Regions from separate parts of the Providencia rustigianii genome, predicted to be linked through region 3. Evidence: predicted binding sites of a transcription regulator. Region 3 holds the regulator's gene; each other region holds the start of a gene.

What was found. Region 3 encodes LexA, which represses DNA repair genes until DNA is damaged. Its sites were predicted from a motif close to TNCTGTATGTACATACAGNA; they were not measured.
Region 1: a site for LexA is predicted at 2,233-2,252, ahead of EL244_RS07535 (metal-dependent hydrolase). Genes of this name have one in related genera too.
Region 2: a site for LexA is predicted at 2,869-2,888, ahead of EL244_RS10815 (DinI-like family protein). Genes of this name have one in related genera too.

Annotation. Positions count from the first base shown of each region.
Region 1 covers NZ_LR134396.1:1,634,761-1,640,968, forward strand. Annotated here, with positions in the region: gene EL244_RS07530 (L-cystine transporter) at 67-1,458, opposite strand; gene EL244_RS07535 (metal-dependent hydrolase) at 1,626-2,216, opposite strand; gene hxpB (hexitol phosphatase HxpB) at 2,410-3,075, opposite strand; gene EL244_RS07545 (YniB family protein) at 3,384-3,923, shown strand; gene EL244_RS07550 (fructosamine kinase family protein) at 3,989-4,858, opposite strand; gene EL244_RS07555 (metal ABC transporter permease) at 5,063-5,929, opposite strand; gene EL244_RS07560 (metal ABC transporter permease) at 5,922-6,208, opposite strand, start outside.
Region 2 covers NZ_LR134396.1:2,334,937-2,341,144, reverse strand. Annotated here, with positions in the region: gene EL244_RS10830 (sensor histidine kinase) at 26-1,393, opposite strand; gene EL244_RS10825 (response regulator) at 1,383-2,057, opposite strand; gene EL244_RS10820 (hypothetical protein) at 2,220-2,459, shown strand; gene EL244_RS10815 (DinI-like family protein) at 2,592-2,852, opposite strand; gene EL244_RS10810 (DUF1345 domain-containing protein) at 2,965-3,642, opposite strand; gene EL244_RS10805 (VasL domain-containing protein) at 3,742-5,088, opposite strand; gene EL244_RS10800 (ImcF-related family protein) at 5,256-6,208, opposite strand, start outside.
Region 3 covers NZ_LR134396.1:503,962-510,169, forward strand. Annotated here, with positions in the region: gene plsB (glycerol-3-phosphate 1-O-acyltransferase PlsB) at 1-2,159, opposite strand, end outside; gene EL244_RS02285 (diacylglycerol kinase) at 2,285-2,659, shown strand; gene lexA (transcriptional repressor LexA) at 2,778-3,395, shown strand; gene zur (zinc uptake transcriptional repressor Zur) at 3,505-4,020, opposite strand; gene EL244_RS02300 (fimbrial protein) at 4,987-5,565, shown strand; gene EL244_RS02305 (fimbria/pilus outer membrane usher protein) at 5,658-6,208, shown strand, end outside.

The sequences.
Region 1 (6,208 bases), 1.1 Mb from region 3:
TTTTAGTCACAAAAAAACCTGCCGTTTGATGGGCAGGTTTCAATGAGTGTTAGTGTTTGCGAAGGGTTAAACGTGCTTTAGATCGCCATCATCATCTTGATTGAAAATGGTTTTATCTGTTTCACCCATTAACTGGCTAGTCACGGTACCTGCTGTCATAGAACCACTCACATTGAGGGCGGTACGGCCCATATCAATTAATGGTTCAACAGAAATCAGCAACGCAACCAGTGTTACAGGTAATCCCATTGCAGGTAGAACAATCAATGCAGCAAAAGTTGCACCACCACCCACGCCAGCCACACCTGCAGAACTGATAGTGACAATACCGACTAAGGTCGCGATCCACAGTGGGTCAAATGGGTTAATGCCCATAGTTGGAGCCACCATAACCGCTAACATTGCTGGATAGATACCTGCGCAACCATTTTGACCAATAGTTGCACCGAAAGAAGCAGAGAAGCTTGCGATAGACTCTGGTATACCGAAACGACGAGTCTGGGTTTCAATATTCAGTGGAATACTTGCAGCACTTGAACGGCTAGTAAATGCAAATGTAAGTACTGGACCCGCTTTCTTAAAGAATCTGATAGGGTTTAATCCCGTTGTTGCCACTAAAATACCGTGAACCACAAACATAATTCCTAGCGCTACATAGGACGCGATAACGAAAGTCCCTAAGTTTAGGATATCAGCAAGGTTAGAGCTTGCCACGACTTTGATCATCAGCGCCATAACACCATAAGGGGTTAAACGCATGACTAAGCGGACTAATTTCATTGCCCAAGCTTGCAAGACATCAATTGCGGCTAAGGCTTTTTCGCCACGTTCTTTGTCATCTTTAAACAGTTGTAAGGCTGCAACACCTAAGAATGCGGCAAAGATAACAACACTGATAATCGATGTTGGACTTGCACCTGTTAAATCTGCAAACGGATTTTTTGGAATAAAGGATAAGATCAGTTGTGGAACAGTTAAGTCCGATACTTTTCCAATATAATTAGTTTCGATGGCCGCTAGGCGCGCAGTTTCTGATTGACCTTGAACCAGACCTTCTGCACTTAATCCGAACAGATTGGCGATTAAGATACCCACTAATGCAGCTATAGCCGTAGTGAATAACAGTGTCCCAATCGTTAAAAAGCTAATTTTCCCAAGTGATGAAGCCTTATGTAGTCTGGCTACTGCGCTCAAAATAGACGCGAAGACCAGTGGCATTATCACCATTTGTAATAGCTGAACGTAGCCATTACCGACGATATTAAACCAAAGAATGGAGTCTTTAACCGTTTGGTGACCAGTACCATATACAAGGTGCAGGCCTACACCATAAGCAACACCGAAGACGAGACCGAGTAATACTTTCTTAGACAGACTCCAGCCATTTGCTCCGAGTTTTGCTAACAGTATGAGTAGTGCTACAAAAATGAGCACATTGATTATCAGGGGAATATTCATTCCACACTCCAAGTCGTAATTATTATAAATGATGAAACTTGCTGCTTAATCCTTATTGGATATAAGGATGTGACTCCTTCTAACAACTGGTTATATGTTATCAGCTGAATAACAGCATTTCTTATAATCAAAAATTATAAGATAGCGCTATTCATGCTTACAGTATATTACAAAAGTGATGTATTTGTCGGGAAGTGTATATTTAACTTATTATTCAAATAATTAACAATGTTATCTAGCTGTACGTGAAAATCCATAGAGTGATCAATGGGAAGCAGTACCGCACAGACGGTCAAAAGCACGGAAATGAAACGTTCTCCCCGTTTACTATTTTTACCCCGCAGAATAGGGAAACAGAACCGAGTAGGAAGAGGCCATAAAAAGGGAACGCCAGAAGGGGTAAGCATGTCAGCGACGAGATGACTCATATAACCCAGTAAAAAAGCTTGAATTAAATCCGCGGGAAGCCCCCACTGAGTCGGTAACCATTGGTAGCAAGATATAAGTAAAATCAGCCATGCAATTAAGCTGTGAGTAAACCCTCTATGACCACAGAGTTTTGAAATAGGAAGTGATATTACGCGAAATAATCGACCAAGAATCGAAGAAGGGTGGTCAATATCAGGTAATAATGCGCCCAATAAAACCCCTGGCACCATGTGCAACCAATCACCTTGAGCGAACTCAGGTGTGATTTGCAATTTATGAGCCATGATCAGTGAGGCGACGGAAAATAGCAGATGCCCTTCAGCAGTCATTAGTGGATAAAATACCATCTGTTCATCTATACAGTAGGTGGGGAGTATAAAGGGTTTAAGCGTAATTGAATAGGGGGCTAAAGATAAAAAAACTCTTATTTATTAGACTATAAGGACAGATTTTTATACTTTAAGGTCAGTTACCCCTAGCCAATGACTAGGGGGAATAAAGAGTCGTCAATGAATAATGAAATTAACGCAAATGTTCTGGGCGTAATTCATTCAATGAATTGAGTTTAATATCAGCCAGACCCCAACGAGGGTCATTCATATGACGTTTATCTGGGATGACGATTGAACGCATTCTTGCGGCTTTTGCTGCAATCATTCCATTGAATGAGTCTTCCAGAGAAACGCAATGAATAGGTTTTGTCGATAATTCGGCAGCGGCTTTTAAATAGACTTCTGGGTGTGGTTTACTTAGTGGCAGGTCAGCTGCAGAAACCACAGCAGAAAAATAGTGTCGGATATCAAATAGATTTAGCACTTTTTCTAGCATGTAATCGGGGGATGCTGACGCTAAAGCAATGTTTAAGTCCATGGAGCGGCACAGTTCCAGTGCATGCTCAACACCGGGCAGTAGAGGGCGTTTTTCCTCGACCAAACCGATGACTCTGTCAATAATGCGCTGTTTAGTTTCTTCTAAACTGCAGTTTTGCCAAGGAGAAGCGCTGTACCAAAGCTCAACAACATGGTCAATACGTAATCCAAGGGTATCCGGAAGCGTATCTTTCAGGGATAAATCGACACCTAACTCTGAAAATATCTCATTCTCCCCTTGTTCCCAAAAAGGTTCTGAGTCAATGAGCAAACCATCCATATCAAAGATCACAGATTGGATAGGTAATTTATGGTACATATCAAAACTCCATTCATTGAGATACCCATGCGGAATGAGGGTATGAGAGTGTTGTCGCGGTTATTTCAAAAACAGTCACCGTTGTGATTTAAATCTATTCTAACAATTCATGGCTTTCGGTTATACCCATATCTGTGCTATGTACTGTTTTTACTCAAAATTTGAGTTTGGCTGCTCTTCTCATCAGGATGAAGGATTTGAATAATCCGAAACTCGTTTTTTAACTATCATTTTTTTCCATAAATTTGGAGGCGATAATTAATATCGGCTATGATTAGCGTAGAAAAAAACTCTGAGGAATAGTTGTAATGAATTACCACAAGGCAAATTCTATTGCGATCGGCAAACGTATTTTAGGCTGGATTGTATTTTTAGTAGCGTTAATTTCTACTCTGGCATCATTAATTAAGCTAGCAGCCCTTAAAGGGATCCAAGGTGAGGGGATCAATGCGGTGGCGAATGATTTTGTTAAATTAATGGCAGAAATGACACGTCAAAGCACACCATTTTTAAACACATTTTGGAATAACTCCCCCGTACCTGAAGTGAGTAGTGGTTTCTCAGGCAGTACGATTGGTTTTTTTATTATTTTCATTTTCATTTTTGTTGGCTTAGCCCTGAGCGCATCAGGATTACGTATGTATCGACAAATTAAATTTATTCGTGAAAGTATTGAAGACCATGTGATCTTAGAGAATGCGAAAGGAAGTGAAGTGACTAAGGAAGAGCTAGAGTCGAAGGTGACAATTCCTCGACATACTATCTTTAAGCAGTTTTTCCTGATGTACTTCTGGCCAATTGTACTTGGTCTTGTCATTTACTTTGGTCTTAAATTACTGAATTGGTAATAGACTAAAATAATATTGAGCCATAGGGCTAGGATTTCCTATAGCTCGATATTGACTTCGTAAGATTAATGCTCTTCTAATAAACGATCAACGATGCTACGTGCCTGTAAATAACTTTGCTCATTACCGAAAATGTTTGCTTGGTTAAGTAAAAAATAGAGTTGATATAAAGGTTGCCTATCTAAAAAACCAGCAGGGAGAGGCCAAACGCTTTGGTAGCCATCGATAATTTGAATCGGAATATCTTTATACAATGGTAGCATAGCAATATCACACTCTCTATCCCCCCAATAGCAAGCGGGATCATATAGAACACCATCGAGTTGATTAGTCATTGCACAGTTCGCTGGCCATAAATCCCCATGTAATAAGGACGGTTGTGGCTGATGCCCAGCAAGCCTATCTTTGACAATATCCACAAGATTTTGGATATCCCCAAATATCATGCCTTTTTCTGACGCTATTTGTAATTGCAGACCTATACGTTTTTCTGCAAAGAAAGTATTCCAACGTTTTTCCCATGCGTTAGGTTGCACTGTCGTACTCAGCATTGTGTCAAAATCAAAGCCGTAACTAGGTTGCTCCTCCCATTGGTGCAGACGTGCTAGCTGCTGACCAAAATGCCATGCATTCGTGTTATCAAAGGATTTTAAGGGAAAATACTCAAGCAAAAGGAAACTATGGTGCTTATTGCTACCAAGGCCATACACTTTGGGGACTGTGATGGTTTGGCTTTTTGCCAGCATTTCCAATTGTTCGGCTTCTTGCTTGAATAATGGTAGAAATTCACGCCGGTTTTGTTTAATAAATACGGTGTGATCGCCATAGTCTATTTTTAACGTATTATGGATATCACCCCCAGAGAGAATAACTTTATTACTCAGCTCTGCTTCACCAAAGTGTTCACTTAATAAACGACACATTGCTTGCCACATGATCCACCTCGCTGTGATTTTGACATTCACTAATACCATACTATAGCGACAATTTAGGAATTAACAGTGATCCTTGTTTAAAAATAAGGCGATAGCATGAAATGGTTTTTAGATGATTTATAGTGAGAATAGCGTGGAGATTGAGGGAGAGTGGGAAAATGGAGCTGAATATGGGGATATCATATTTAGCTCCTTGGAATTGTATTATGCGGTATGCAGATCCTGAGGGATAACATGGGATTTTTTACGCACTAAAACTAATTTGCTGTACAGCAATGCAATCACAAAATAACCTGCTTGGATCACCACAATGGTTGGTCCTGTAGTGGCGTTGATATGGAAGCTCAATACGGTTCCGATAACACTGGATGTGACGGAGGCAATAATTGCGACCACGAGCATCCAACCAAAACTACGGCATAGAACAAAAGCAATAATACCAGGTGAGATGAGCATGGCGATAACGAGAATAATACCCACGGCTTGCAATGATGCCACAATCGTTAGTGCTAATAGAGACAGTAGACCGTAATGCAATAGTTTAACGGGAAGGCCAATTACTCGTGCTTGGTTGGGGTCGAAACAATACAGCATAAAATCTTTACGTTTTAATAAAATCACAGCGACAGTAATCCCGGCGAATACGAGAATTTGTTTAAATTCTTCGTTAGTGATCCCCAAAATATCACCGAATAGAATATGCGTCAGGTGCTGCTCAGTATCAATTTTAGCGAACATGACCAAACCAATGGCAAACATACCGGAAAAGACAATTCCCATCACTGTATCTTCTTTGATACGGCTGTTTTCTTTTAGATACCCCGTTGCAACAGCACAAAATAATCCAGAAGCAAATGCGCCGATAGCTAGTGGAATACCAATGAGTGAGGCAATAATGATCCCCGGTAATACTGCATGGGAGATAGCGTCACCCATTAATGACCAGCCTTTGAGTACTAAAAAACAGGATAAAATCGCACACACAGTACCTGTCACAATAGCAGTAAGGAGTGCTTTTTGCATAAATGGGAATGCAAAGGGAGCCATCAATAAGTCGATAAAATCACTCATGGGACACTCCTTGCTGCTTAGTTTGGTGTAGTTTTGCGACTTCTTTTCGCGCTTTACGGCGAGAGGCGAAAACGCCATGCTTCGGGGCAAAGAAGAACGCTAATAAGAAAATCGCTGTTTGGAAGGTCACGATTAACCCACCGGTAGCACCATTTAAAAAGTAACTGAGGTAAGCACCAATAGCGCTGGTGGCTGTTCCAATGGAAACTGAAATGATCAGAAGAGTTTTAAATTTGTCCGTCAATAGATAAGCAGTAGCACCTGGGGTGACGACCATGG
Region 2 (6,208 bases), 1.8 Mb from region 3:
TGTTAACTCAATAGCATTATTCTATTTAAGGTACATCAATGATAAAGCCGATCCCTTTATTATCTAGCCCCTCAGTCACTTTTAATGTTGCCCCAATTTTGGATGCAAGATTTTGTGCAATAGATAATCCTAAACCACTACCCATTTCTAATGTTCCAGGAACACGATAAAAGCGAGAAAATAGATGCTCTCGTTCTTCATCAGGGATCCCGCGACCATTATCTTGAATCGTAATTGTTGCACCAAATGGGCTCAGATTTTTTATCGTCACTTTAATCTTTGCTTTTTCAGGGCAATATTTGATCGCATTTTCAATTAGACTAGTAAAAACGTTACTTAGCGCCAATTTATCGGTAGTCACGTCAAATGCATCAGGGCTTTGTAACTCGACATCGATATCTTTACTTAATGCATAAGGAATATGTGAAGAAATCAGATGGCTAATTAGCGTCGGCAAATCAATTTTCTCTTTGCGAATGGTGAAGTCTTCAGCTTCTAATCTGGCGAGATCGATTAATTGATGGGATACCGATGCGGCTCGATTGAGCGTTTCTTTCATGTCATTAATGATTTCAGCTTTTTCTTTTGGATTATCAATATTCATTAATAAATGTAGTTGGGCCGTGACTGCTGCAATAGGGGTCCGTAGTTCATGAGCTGCATCAGCCATAAAACGTTTTTCTCGTTGATTTGCCTCGTCTACGCGGGCCATTAATTTATTAATTGCTGAAATAATCGGGCGGGTTTCTTTATACATATCTTTAGTATCAATCGGGGCTAAATTTCCCGGCTGACGTGAAGAAATAATAGTCGCAATTTTTTTGATTGGACGAATACTAAAATATGCAGTAATTAAAATTGCGATTAACATAATCCCCAGAATAAAGGCTAAAGGGATAGCTGTTCCCTCCGCAGGGTTACCTATCAATTTTCTGCGTTCAAGATAAGACTCTGCGATGACGACTTCTAATTTATGTTTATCGTCCCATGCGGAAGTAAAATGCCAATCCTTGTATAGATTGGTCAGGTCATTGACTGATTTTAAGGAGGGGTCAGCAATCTTTTCACTGTTGCGGTATAGCACATGACCTTGCTTATCTCTGACGACCATATAAGGTTTATAGCTAGTATCCAAGCCATTTTCCATGGCATCGGTATACATTTTTTGCAAGGTAGCGGCTAACGTATCAAAATATTCTTGATTGTCAGAAACGGTTCCGAGAGTTTGCGCTATACCTTGGGTAACAATTTGCTGTTGCTGATTGAAATCATCATCATCAACAATATCGGGAAGATAAAAAAACTGTAGCCAGCCAATTAGAAGCAGCCATAGTAAAATGACAGAGCCAATTTGGATCCCAAAGGTATAAACAAGGAACGATTTAATTTTCACTAGGTTGAGCTTCTTTTTTCAATAAATAGCCGATACCCCGGATAGTAACAATTCGGTCTTTACCAATTTTACGGCGCAAGTTATGAATGTGAACTTCAAGTGAATTACTTTCTACATCATCAAGTCCAAACAAGCGCTGTTCTAAATCGGTTTTACGGACTACATTATCTGAGTTTTTTATTAATTCGAAGAGTAATAAATATTCTTTGCCTGACAGCAACAGTAGCTGGTCATTCAAAGTCACTTGATGATTCAGCGGATTTAATTGCAGATTATCTAATTGCCATATTTCAGAGGAAAACCCAGCCATCCGACGACTAATCGCTTTGACTCGTGAGATGAGTTCAGGCATTTCAAATGGTTTAGTTAAAAAATCATCAGCTCCAGAATCTAAGCTAGCAACTAAATTGTCCATTTTATTGCGGGCAGTCAGAATGATAATCGGTATTGATTCACCGGCTTGGCGCCATGCGATTAATTCATTGTGGCCATCTCCATCTGGTAAACCTAAATCGAGTAGCATGAGATCAAAATTGCGAGTGGTTAATTGCTGTTTTGCATCAGCTAATAGCCTAACCCAACAAGGGTTAAAACCCGCTAATTCAAGTCCTCGACACAACGCTTTTCCAAGTTGAAGATCATCTTCGACCAATAAAATATTCATATTTATTACCTCTGGTACGGAGTATAAGCAGACAGCTTTATCCCAGCAACCACCATATTTGACATCTTAAGTATCCCTTAAGGTTGGTTTAACTAAATTTTAAGGTACTAAAAATATAAATGACTAATATGCTCTCACGCTCTAAAAGAGAGAGAATTGAAAATGAAGAAAGCATTTATTGAAGTACCATTATTTTTTGTGATTATTTTTATTGCCGTGATTCTTATGGGTACGAATTTGAGTAAGCCACAGATTAAAGTCGATAATTTAACATTCAATGAAATGTCTATTTGTACGGGTGCTAATAAGTGCCAATTGAATGACCATGTACTAGTATCGAATAATGATGGGGTTAATCTGGTAAAAGAGATTAGATCTTTTTTACGGAAAAAACTCTATTAAGGATAAGTTGGTCGATGAGAGCTAGATTAGATTGGAAGGTTAAAACGTTAATTCGGAATAATAAATATAAAAAATCAGGAAAAAGAATGCGATACCTTTAAGATAAGCCATTCCTTTTCCTCTATTCAGATATTAATTTTCTATGTTTTCTTCGGGGAGCCAGCCGTCATCCATCCAGATTTCTTCGAGAATTTCTTGGATGCGAACCTTATCTTCTGCGATTTTAGTACCAGAAATATTGACCGCTTGTTGGGAACTAAAACCAACACGCGTGACGATATCAGGATATTGAGACTGTAGCTTGCGCAAAATCTCAGACTCTAAAGCCTGTAGGACCTGATTACTTGGTTTCTGTGCTGCATTTTTGTCAAATAATACTTCGATACGTAACATAATAGCCTCTACTAAAGACTGTATTGATATACAGTATTTTTAAATGGATATTGGGTAATTGTCAATATCCATCCAATAATATTTTTACTCTTTCAGTGGAGATTAAATAGATTTAGAAGAAGCTGGCGGAGATATTAATGCATAATCCGAGGATCGCCATATTAAAAATAAACGAAATAATAGATTGCAGTAATACGGCTCTACGCATTGGTGTAGAGGCGACCTCCACATCTGCGGTCTGAGAAGCAACAGCAATCGTAAATGAAAAATACAGAAAATCTGAATAGCTTGGCTCACTAATTTTATCGGGAAAATTCAGCCAAGGTTTTTCATTTTCAACATTGCTGTAATAGAGGTGGGCATAATGCATGGTAAACCCCATTGGTAAAAGCAGCCATGAGGAAATGAGTGTCGACGCGGTTAGAATATAAGAGTAAATTTTATCTGCTTTTGGGATATCACTATGACCACCAAGGGCAAAAAATAGAGCCAATAAACTGACACAGCAACCGGACATCAAGAAGAATATGACCATCCGTGCGCTTTCATCTTCGACCTTGGTGAGTCTACGAATATCTTTGACGTTATGACTAATTATTCGTTGAAATAAAAAGAGCAAATAGGACCAAGCAAACACATTCCAACTAATGATGAGATTAATGATCAAATTTTGGTCATTAAATAACGCAAAAAAGGTAATAAATGCCGCGATTAATGACACTAAAAATCGCGGTCTAGAATGAAATGCATGACGTAACCAGCGTGTGATACGAGCAGCATAACGAAGCATGAGATATTCCTTGAAAATAAACATATATTCTTAATATAAAACGAGTATATCACCGATAGAAATGAAGCTCTAATTATCGGATTTCAAGGAATAAGAGAATCACTTTTCATCTTGTTTCATTAACGCATAGCGATTGAGTAGCTGTTTAAAGTGATTGTCAATACGCTGATATTCAGATTCTGGGACGTTACCTTGAGTTTGCAGCTGTTCTAAGCGGCGTAACTCTTCTTCCAGAGGAATAGCTTGGTTAAAATTTTGTCGAGCATTGAATATAACAGTCTTTAATTCAGAGCCTGTTATATAACTGCGAGGTTTTCCATCTAAGCTATCTAAACGGACACTGAGCTGATTAAGCTGTTCCATCCCTTTTGACCACTGTTGCAGTTTGTCATTCGAAAGCGAATTGATCTGCATTTTCTGACGCCATTTATCATTAAAACTACTGACTTCCTGATGTTCACCATACTGTTTAGTTAAGTAATTCACCATATTGAGCCCGTATTGCTGGGACCAAATTGGGGATACTGACTCTAGCTCGCCAAGATAATTATCAATAAAACTCAGATTTTCCGAAGAAAAACTATTGGGTTGGGATGGATTGGGTTGTAATTGCTGTCCAAGTAAAAGTTCAATATTCGATGTAAACTCAGGGAGTTGAGGGAGCGCTTGTGTTAAAGCGTGATTGCTAATGTTTGGATGGAGCACATAGAGCGTACCTGCACAAATAGCGCCTGTGACGACAATCCCCCATACCAGCCCCACACCAAAACCTTTACGGTAAGAGGGTTTAGGTTGCGGCGGTGTACTGATGGTGGCATTGGCTTTGATTGATATCGGTATAGCGGCAGTATTTGCATGAAACGTTGAGGGTGCGGTTTTAGGGATATGTAAGGGGGTTGAAGGGATAAAACCACTGGTTGGGGCATCGGTACTTTCTAGTTGGCGTGCTTGCGTTGTCAGTAAGTTTTGTAGTCGGTCGAGCTGCGTGAGATGTTTTAATTCCAATGTTTGTAGCTGTTGTCCTATTTGTTCTAATGTTTTCTCAGCTTGATAAAGTGAGGAGAGATCAGCGTAAACAGGGGAATAGCTACGTAATCCCGTGATCAGTTGTTGGCTCAGAGTGGATAATATTTCAACGCGGGCATGGGTTTGCTGAGGCCATAGCCCTTGCCAGTATCGATTGAGTAAATGTTGGAGCAGAGATAGACCTTCATTTAATCCCACAATTCCTGCCTGATGCTGGCGGATCAGTGTAAACCATGCACAGGTTTGTAAGTCGGCCCCATTTTGATTGAATAATGATAGGCATAGTCCATGGGCACGAGCCCAGTCAATATCAGGGCGTGCTGGATGAAAGCGCTTATTTAACTCTTCTTTTAGTGCAGCAAAGTCCGCATATGTCCGAGGGTCGCCACCAAGTCGTAATGTATTTAAATCTGGATTCATAATTGTCTCAAATCGAAGAAAAGGAGGTGTATTGATGAAATATTAAAGCTGATCGAATTGTTTTTTCAGATGGTGCAATAAAATATGCCCATCGGCAAGAGGAGGGCCTGTAAAGCAGGCTGTGCGTAATGCGGTTAATAAAGGCATAGTATGATTTCCTATCGACGCTAATCCAAAAAGATTTTTTCAGGGAGAACAAAATTGCGCAGTTTTAATAAGGCTAGCGGGCCTTGCCCCATTTCTGTACGAAGTTGGTAATTCAGCGAATAACCTTCTTTTGTGTTCCATGTTACGGTATAGCTGCTGGTACTGCCTGCATAAGGGGCGATGTTGGCGGTTTCGAGTAAGCGGATCAAACCCCAGACACCACGATAATCCCCGTACAATTTGGTGCCTGATGAGGTGGTCATCCATGTTAAGGATGCACCAGACGCCACCGTATCGGCTGGCCAAACAAAACGTTGCCATTCCGGGAACTGGTTATCATAGGTAAGATTTTGTTTATCGATCACCAATATCGTTTGCATGATGTTTTTACTGGTGCCTGGCCGCATTTCAAAATACAGGCGCGCTTCGCCATTAGCAAAAGCGACGTCACCCAATTCCGTGAGCGTATTCAGGGCATTTAAAAACGCAGGATTAAATCGCAGGCTTTGGGCATTCGTTGAATTAGGCACCCAGCGGTTGCCTTCTTTGCGTAAAACACCTTGTAAACGGGTTTCGAGAAAACGTTGAATGCGCCCATTATCGGGTTTGAGATATTGCGCCATTAACGGTAAAGAGATATCACTTTGGGTGTCTTTCAATGGGTAACGACCCCCGAATGCGCTATTCCATTCATTGACAATGGAATTTTGCCATTCACTATTAATGCCTTGGGCGGTTGGGGTCAAAAGCTGTTGCCACGCTTGAGTCATCGGTTCGACTAACAGGGCCTCACCAAAGCTTTGCCACTCTTGACCAAAGCTAGCCGCAATCAGGCTTCCCATATCTTTTGTTTCTGAAAAATCGACACTTTTTCCTTCCAAAATACTTTGGGCAAGGGCTTGAGACATGGCTTGCGGATCGGGCGCATTCACCACTTGCTGTAGCTTTAAGCGTACTCGGGTGATACGCGTTA
Region 3 (6,208 bases):
TTGAGTAATGACAGCGTAATTGCATAGCGCTGTAAGGTTTCACGTACGCCAGCCGCCAATAATTGCAGTGGGCGGATACGGTGTGGGTTTAATGCCACACGATCGCCATCTTTCAAGCTGATCAGTTTTTGGCTATTTAACTCGTCAATTAAGGTGTCCACGGTGCTGATCAGAGCATCATTGTCATAACGCATAAATAGCTCAGCTTTCAGGAATGGGTAAATCAGCCCAACCTGCTGGTGGATTTCTTGGCGACTAATTTGCTCATGATGCAGAACAATACTGGAAATCAGTGATGGTAGAACCAGTAAGTGATGGATATTATTACGATAGTAAGTCATCAAGACGGCATTTTCGCGAGGCAGAATAATAATATCCCCCATGCTGTCTTTTTCGACTTCGAATTTATCCATTTGCAGTGCATGTTCGAGAAGCTCTTCAGCCGTTTTATTTGGCGTCGTTGCATCTGCGGTATAAGGCACATTACGCAGTAATTGCAGGTAGCAATCCACTTGTTCAATCAGTTGTTCACGGGTAAGTGAGCGCTGACGTGATGCCAATAATGCTGTCGCACATAAGTTGATTGCGTTAGCGGCGGCAGCATTATTGATATTGACCATAATGTTATCTGCTAAGCTACTCACGGTTGGGTTTAACCAACTTGGACGCTGAGGCTCAATAGGGTCGATAGATTCACGCCAATTAGGTACGCGATTATTTAAGTATTGCGGTAATGAAATAGGTTGCCCGAAATTCACATAACCTTGACCTAAATTGCGAAGTTTACGCAAACCGCGGATCATCGAGATAAAGCCTTCTTTCTCTTTTTCCGCACCGCGTAATTCTTTGGCGTAAGTACCTACTTCCATAACATGCTCATAGCCAATATAGATAGGCACGATGGTAATTGGGCGAGAATCCCCGCGTAGCATGGCTTGCAACGTCATCGATAAAGTACCGGTTTTCGGTTGCAGTAAGCGACCTGTGCGGGAGCGCCCACCTTCGACAAAGTATTCAATGGAATAGCCGCGAGCAAATAACTCACTGAGATACTCACGAAAAATAGTCGAGTAAAGCTTATTACCTTTGAAAGTTCGGCGAATAAAGAATGCACCAAGGCGGCGGAATATCGGACCTGCTGGCCAGAAATTGAGGTTGATCCCCGCTGCGATATGTGGAGGAACTAGCCCTTGGTGATACAGAACATACGAGAGCAACAGATAGTCCATATGACTACGGTGAGATGGCACATACACAATTTCATGACCATCTTGAGCCAATTGGCGAACGCGCTCTGCATGCTGAACATTGATGCCTTGATACAGGCGATTCCAAGTCCAGCTAAGTACGCGGTCACTCAGACGAACAGCTTCGTAAGAAAAGTTGGCAGCAATTTCTTCCATCATCGCCACTGCATTTTGCTGGGCTTTTTGTAATGGAATTTTTTTGCTGCGGGCCTCATCTTCAACGGCTTTTTCAATCGCTTTTGAAGCGAGAAGCTTATTGAAGAGCTCATAGCGAACAGGTAGTTTAGGTCCTACGGCCGCCAAGCGCTGGCGGGAATAGTGGATACGAGCCACTCGAGCGAGTTTATTCGCAATAATCGTATCTGTACCATGCTCTTGCGCCATTTTCCCCAATGAGATACTGGGTGAAAAACGGACGAAGCTATCACGACCTAACCATAGGATAGCAAAGAATTTTTGAACACCATTTAGGAGTTTCAGTGGTGCAGGCTTATGACCTTCACGACCCGGTGAACGACCGAACATGACGGAGGCCGGTAGCATCTGGATATCAAGATTTGGGTTATTCTTATGTAAATCTAGATACGCATGGAATACTTTCACTGACTCTTTACGTGGATCTGGTGAATAGTAGCGAAAAACTCTCGGACCATCATCAATAAAGACGTAGGCTGGAAGTTTTGTTCCATTAATGTCGTTATCGACCAGCGGATCAGGAAGACCGATGGCTAAACATTGGTGTCGTAATGTTAGCAAGTCAGACTTTGAATGGTATGGCAATACGTAGAGAGTTGGCTTGTTAGTATCAAGCTGCAGCTCTGCGATTGGGTCTGACGGAATTAGTTTACTTTTTACCAATAATTTTAGTGGTAAATTCAACATGTTGTAATATATTTTACGCCATAGTGACATAAATGATTATAGCCTCTTGTTAAAAATGCTGCGTGATCATACCAGAAAGCAGCGTTCAGATCTGTTATCGATAATTCACTTTGACCGCAAAAGTTGATTATTGTTTAGAAATTTAAGGAAAAAATATGGCAAGTGAAACCAAGGGATTTACACGCGTTATTAAAGCAGCTGGATACTCTCTTAAGGGTTTAAAAGCTGCATGGGTCAATGAAGCCGCGTTTAGACAGGAAGCAGTTGCTGCTATCATAGCGATAATTATAGCTTTTTATTTGGATGTTAGCCAAATAGAGCGGATTTTATTGATTGGCTCAGTGGTGCTTGTTGCCATTGTCGAGCTAATTAATAGCGCTATTGAAGCGGTAGTTGACCGAGTGGGGACTGAATATCATGAACTCTCTGGGCGGGCAAAAGATATTGGTTCAGCAGCGGTTTTTGTGACTATCGGTTTAGCACTGTTTATTTGGGCAACCATTTTATGGTCACGTTATTTTGCCGTTTAATGATGAAAACACAGAAATATCAGTAAAAAATGCGGATATTGAGTGATTTAACGGTTCCCAATCCCTATTTACCTGTATATACTCACAGTTTGACTGTATAAACAAACAGGGGAATGGAATGAAAGCACTGACGGCTCGACAACAGCAGGTTTACAATCTGGTGCGTGACCACATTTCGCAGACAGGTATGCCACCGACTCGCGCTGAAATAGCAGCAAGCCTTGGTTTTCGTTCGCCTAATGCGGCAGAAGAACATTTAAAGGCCTTAGCGCGTAAAGGGGTTATCGAAATTGTCTCTGGTGCTTCCAGAGGAATTCGTCTGCTTTTAGAAGAATCTAATGATGATATTGGGTTGCCTCTCATTGGCCGAGTTGCTGCCGGTGAACCATTACTCGCTGAAGAACATATCGAAAGCCATTATCACGTTGACCCAGAATTATTTAAACCACATGCGGATTTTTTACTGCGCGTGAATGGCATGTCAATGAAAGATATTGGAATTATGGACGGTGATTTATTAGCAGTACACAAAACCCAGAATGTCCATAATGGACAGGTTGTTGTTGCTCGTATTGAAGATGAAGTTACCGTAAAACGCTTTAAGCAGCAGGGTAATCGCGTTGAGCTGATTGCAGAAAATCCAGAGTTTGCACCTATTATTGTTGATTTACGTCAGCAGAATTTTACCATTGAAGGTTTGGCTGTTGGGGTTATTCGCAACGGTGATTGGTATTGATGTTGAATGATTGAGTCTGGAAGCAGACTCAATAGTTTTTAAATTTCTCTTCTTCTATATAGCTTCCTTTATATAGAAAGACGTTACTTCTCTTTTTTTCTCTTCTTTATTACTTCTTTTTTAAATTTATCGGTATCTGATGGTCGTGACCGCAATGTGCGTGATCCTGGCAAATTGCAGTTTCATAGCAATTTTTGCATAGGCCATGATTTTCAACAACGGTATGCCTTAGATGAAAATGATGCTTTTCCGCTAAATCCATAATCGCTTCTTCAATTGCCACGCCGTCACTTTCCGTTACATTCCCACAGTTATCGCAAATTAGCATTACAGAAGTATGGCTTGGATTATCAACGTGATGACAGACGATGTAGCTGTTGGTTGATTCAATTTTGTGGATAAAGCCTTGTTCCATCAGAAATTCAAGACCACGATAAACGGTAGGTGGCTTTGCCTGCGGTTCTATTTCACGCAATAAATCCAGTAGGTCATATGCACTGATGGCCCGAGACTGCTGAGCAATTAAACGTAATACCGTTTCTCTTTGTGGGGTCAAACGAACGCCTTTGGACTCACAAATACGTTTGGCTGTTGCAAGTAACATATCTGCACTCATTTTTTTCATTAACTTGACTCCACAGGATAGGCTTAAATGTTTATTTCTCCTCAGTCTATCATAATTTTTGTATCTGTTGAGGTTGAAATGATTAGAGAAAGTCTACTCTTTTTAAGTAGAAAACAGTTTTTAGCTAATAAATAAAAAAGATAATAAATAAATGGTAAATATTCTCGTAGAGAAAAGTATTTTTATTTTAAATATATTGTTAATAGCTACATTTTTTTAAAAAAAATGAGTTTTAAATTTAACCGACGCGAAACATTTTTTGAAATTTTTAGTTACTATTTGAGATAAATTTTAATTGAGACTTATCCTACCAGTGATTTTTCTTGGAGTTATTGATAGTGAGTTATTGGTCATGATTTCACTTAAATTCTTTAATTTTTACTTTTAATTATTTTTTTATCTATAAATCATCTTAAATATAGATTTTTATATTTCCTGTGTATTTTGTTTATTTTGTAATATTTATTCATTTTTCTAAATATAAAATGAAGTGTTCATATAAATATTTCTAAGTAATTCATTTATTCTGTAGGTCTTCTCACCAAAATCTATTTTTATATCTATTATTTACAAGATTCCAGAAGATAACTCTAATTAAACTCTGTATTTGAGTCGATTTTGACAACAAATATCACATATGTAGAATTGACATCAGAAAACATCACAAGGTAGTTATCAGAATTCATTTGGTGTTCTATATCAATTTTAATTAATTAATGAATGACTCAGTAATTAATTTAGACGTGAGAATGTTGGCTTAATGAGTTTTGTTTTTTAAATCACATAAATGAGATGGAGCTCGTTTATATAAAAAATCTCTAACCTGAATGAAATTCATCAAGTAGGAAAGCTAGAGGAATTTTCAAGGGTGCACTGCTTAAGTAAATAGACTTAATTTTGCATCAGTGAAAACAGGAAAGAGAAAAAGAGAAATAGCAGTTCCTACTCATTTAAAGGAAAACTTTTATGAAACTGAATAAATTAGCATTAACTCTAGGTTTAGGTTTAGGTGTTGGCGTTTCTGGTGCTGCTTTAGCTGCTGATCCAGTAGAAAGCTCACAAGGTGAAATCCGTTTTACTGGTTTCATTAACGACGTTCCATGTTCAATCGATGCTGACAACCTGAAGCAATTAGTTGAATTCGGCGAAATCGCGTTACACGAACTGACTTCTAACCAATTCCGTTCAGACAGCAAAGCGTTCGATATCGTTCTGAAAAACTGCTCTACTGAAACTTATAAAAACGCAAAAATCACATTTACTGGTTCTACAGTAAACGGTTTCACTGGCTTCACAGGTGACTTACTGGGCTTAGGCGGTAAAGTTAAAAACGCTGGTATCGTAATCACTAACGGCGCTGACAAAATCGTTGAATTCGGTAAAGCATTCCCAGGTACTGGTGACGGCTACGCGTTAAACAATGGTGACGGTTCACAAACTACTCTGCACTTCGCAGCGTACGTTAAAGGTAACGAAGATCCAACTCAAAAAGCTACAACAGGTCGTTTTGACACTGTAGCTAACTTCAAAATTGTTTACCAATAATAGTCAGTTTCTATAGAGAACAATATGGCGTAGTTATACGCCATATTTCTTATATCGTCTTCACTGTATTTATTTGTATAGGCGCATAGTTAATGAAAAGCATGAAGCTAAATCTAATTACAAAATTAATGCTTTTAATGTTAACGCCAATGGTTGCATTCTCTGAAGAGGCCGTTGATTTTAACACCGACTTCATTGATTCTGAAGGTAAAGAAAATGTTGACTTCAGTAAGTTCTCTCACGCCAACTATGTCCCTCCTGGGGATTACTCTTTAGCGATTGAAGCGAACCGCGCTAAAGTTTCTATGGAACAACCTATCACCTTTTTTAATCCTAATTACGACGATAAAGTTTCGTTGGCATGTATCACGCCTGAAATTTATGCATTATTGGGATTAAAAAAGGAGTGGGATAGCCAAGTCAAATGGCTAGATGATGGAAAATGTTTGGATATTCGTTCAGTTCCGGATATGACCATTCAAGGAGATTTGGCAAAGAACGTTGTACAGTTCAATATTCCTCAGGCCTACATGGAGTACTCAGACCCTGATTGGGACCCACCATCTCGTTGGGATGACGGGATCATGGGTGCATTTATTGACTATAACGCGACAGGACGCGTTGTTAATAAACAAACCGGCGA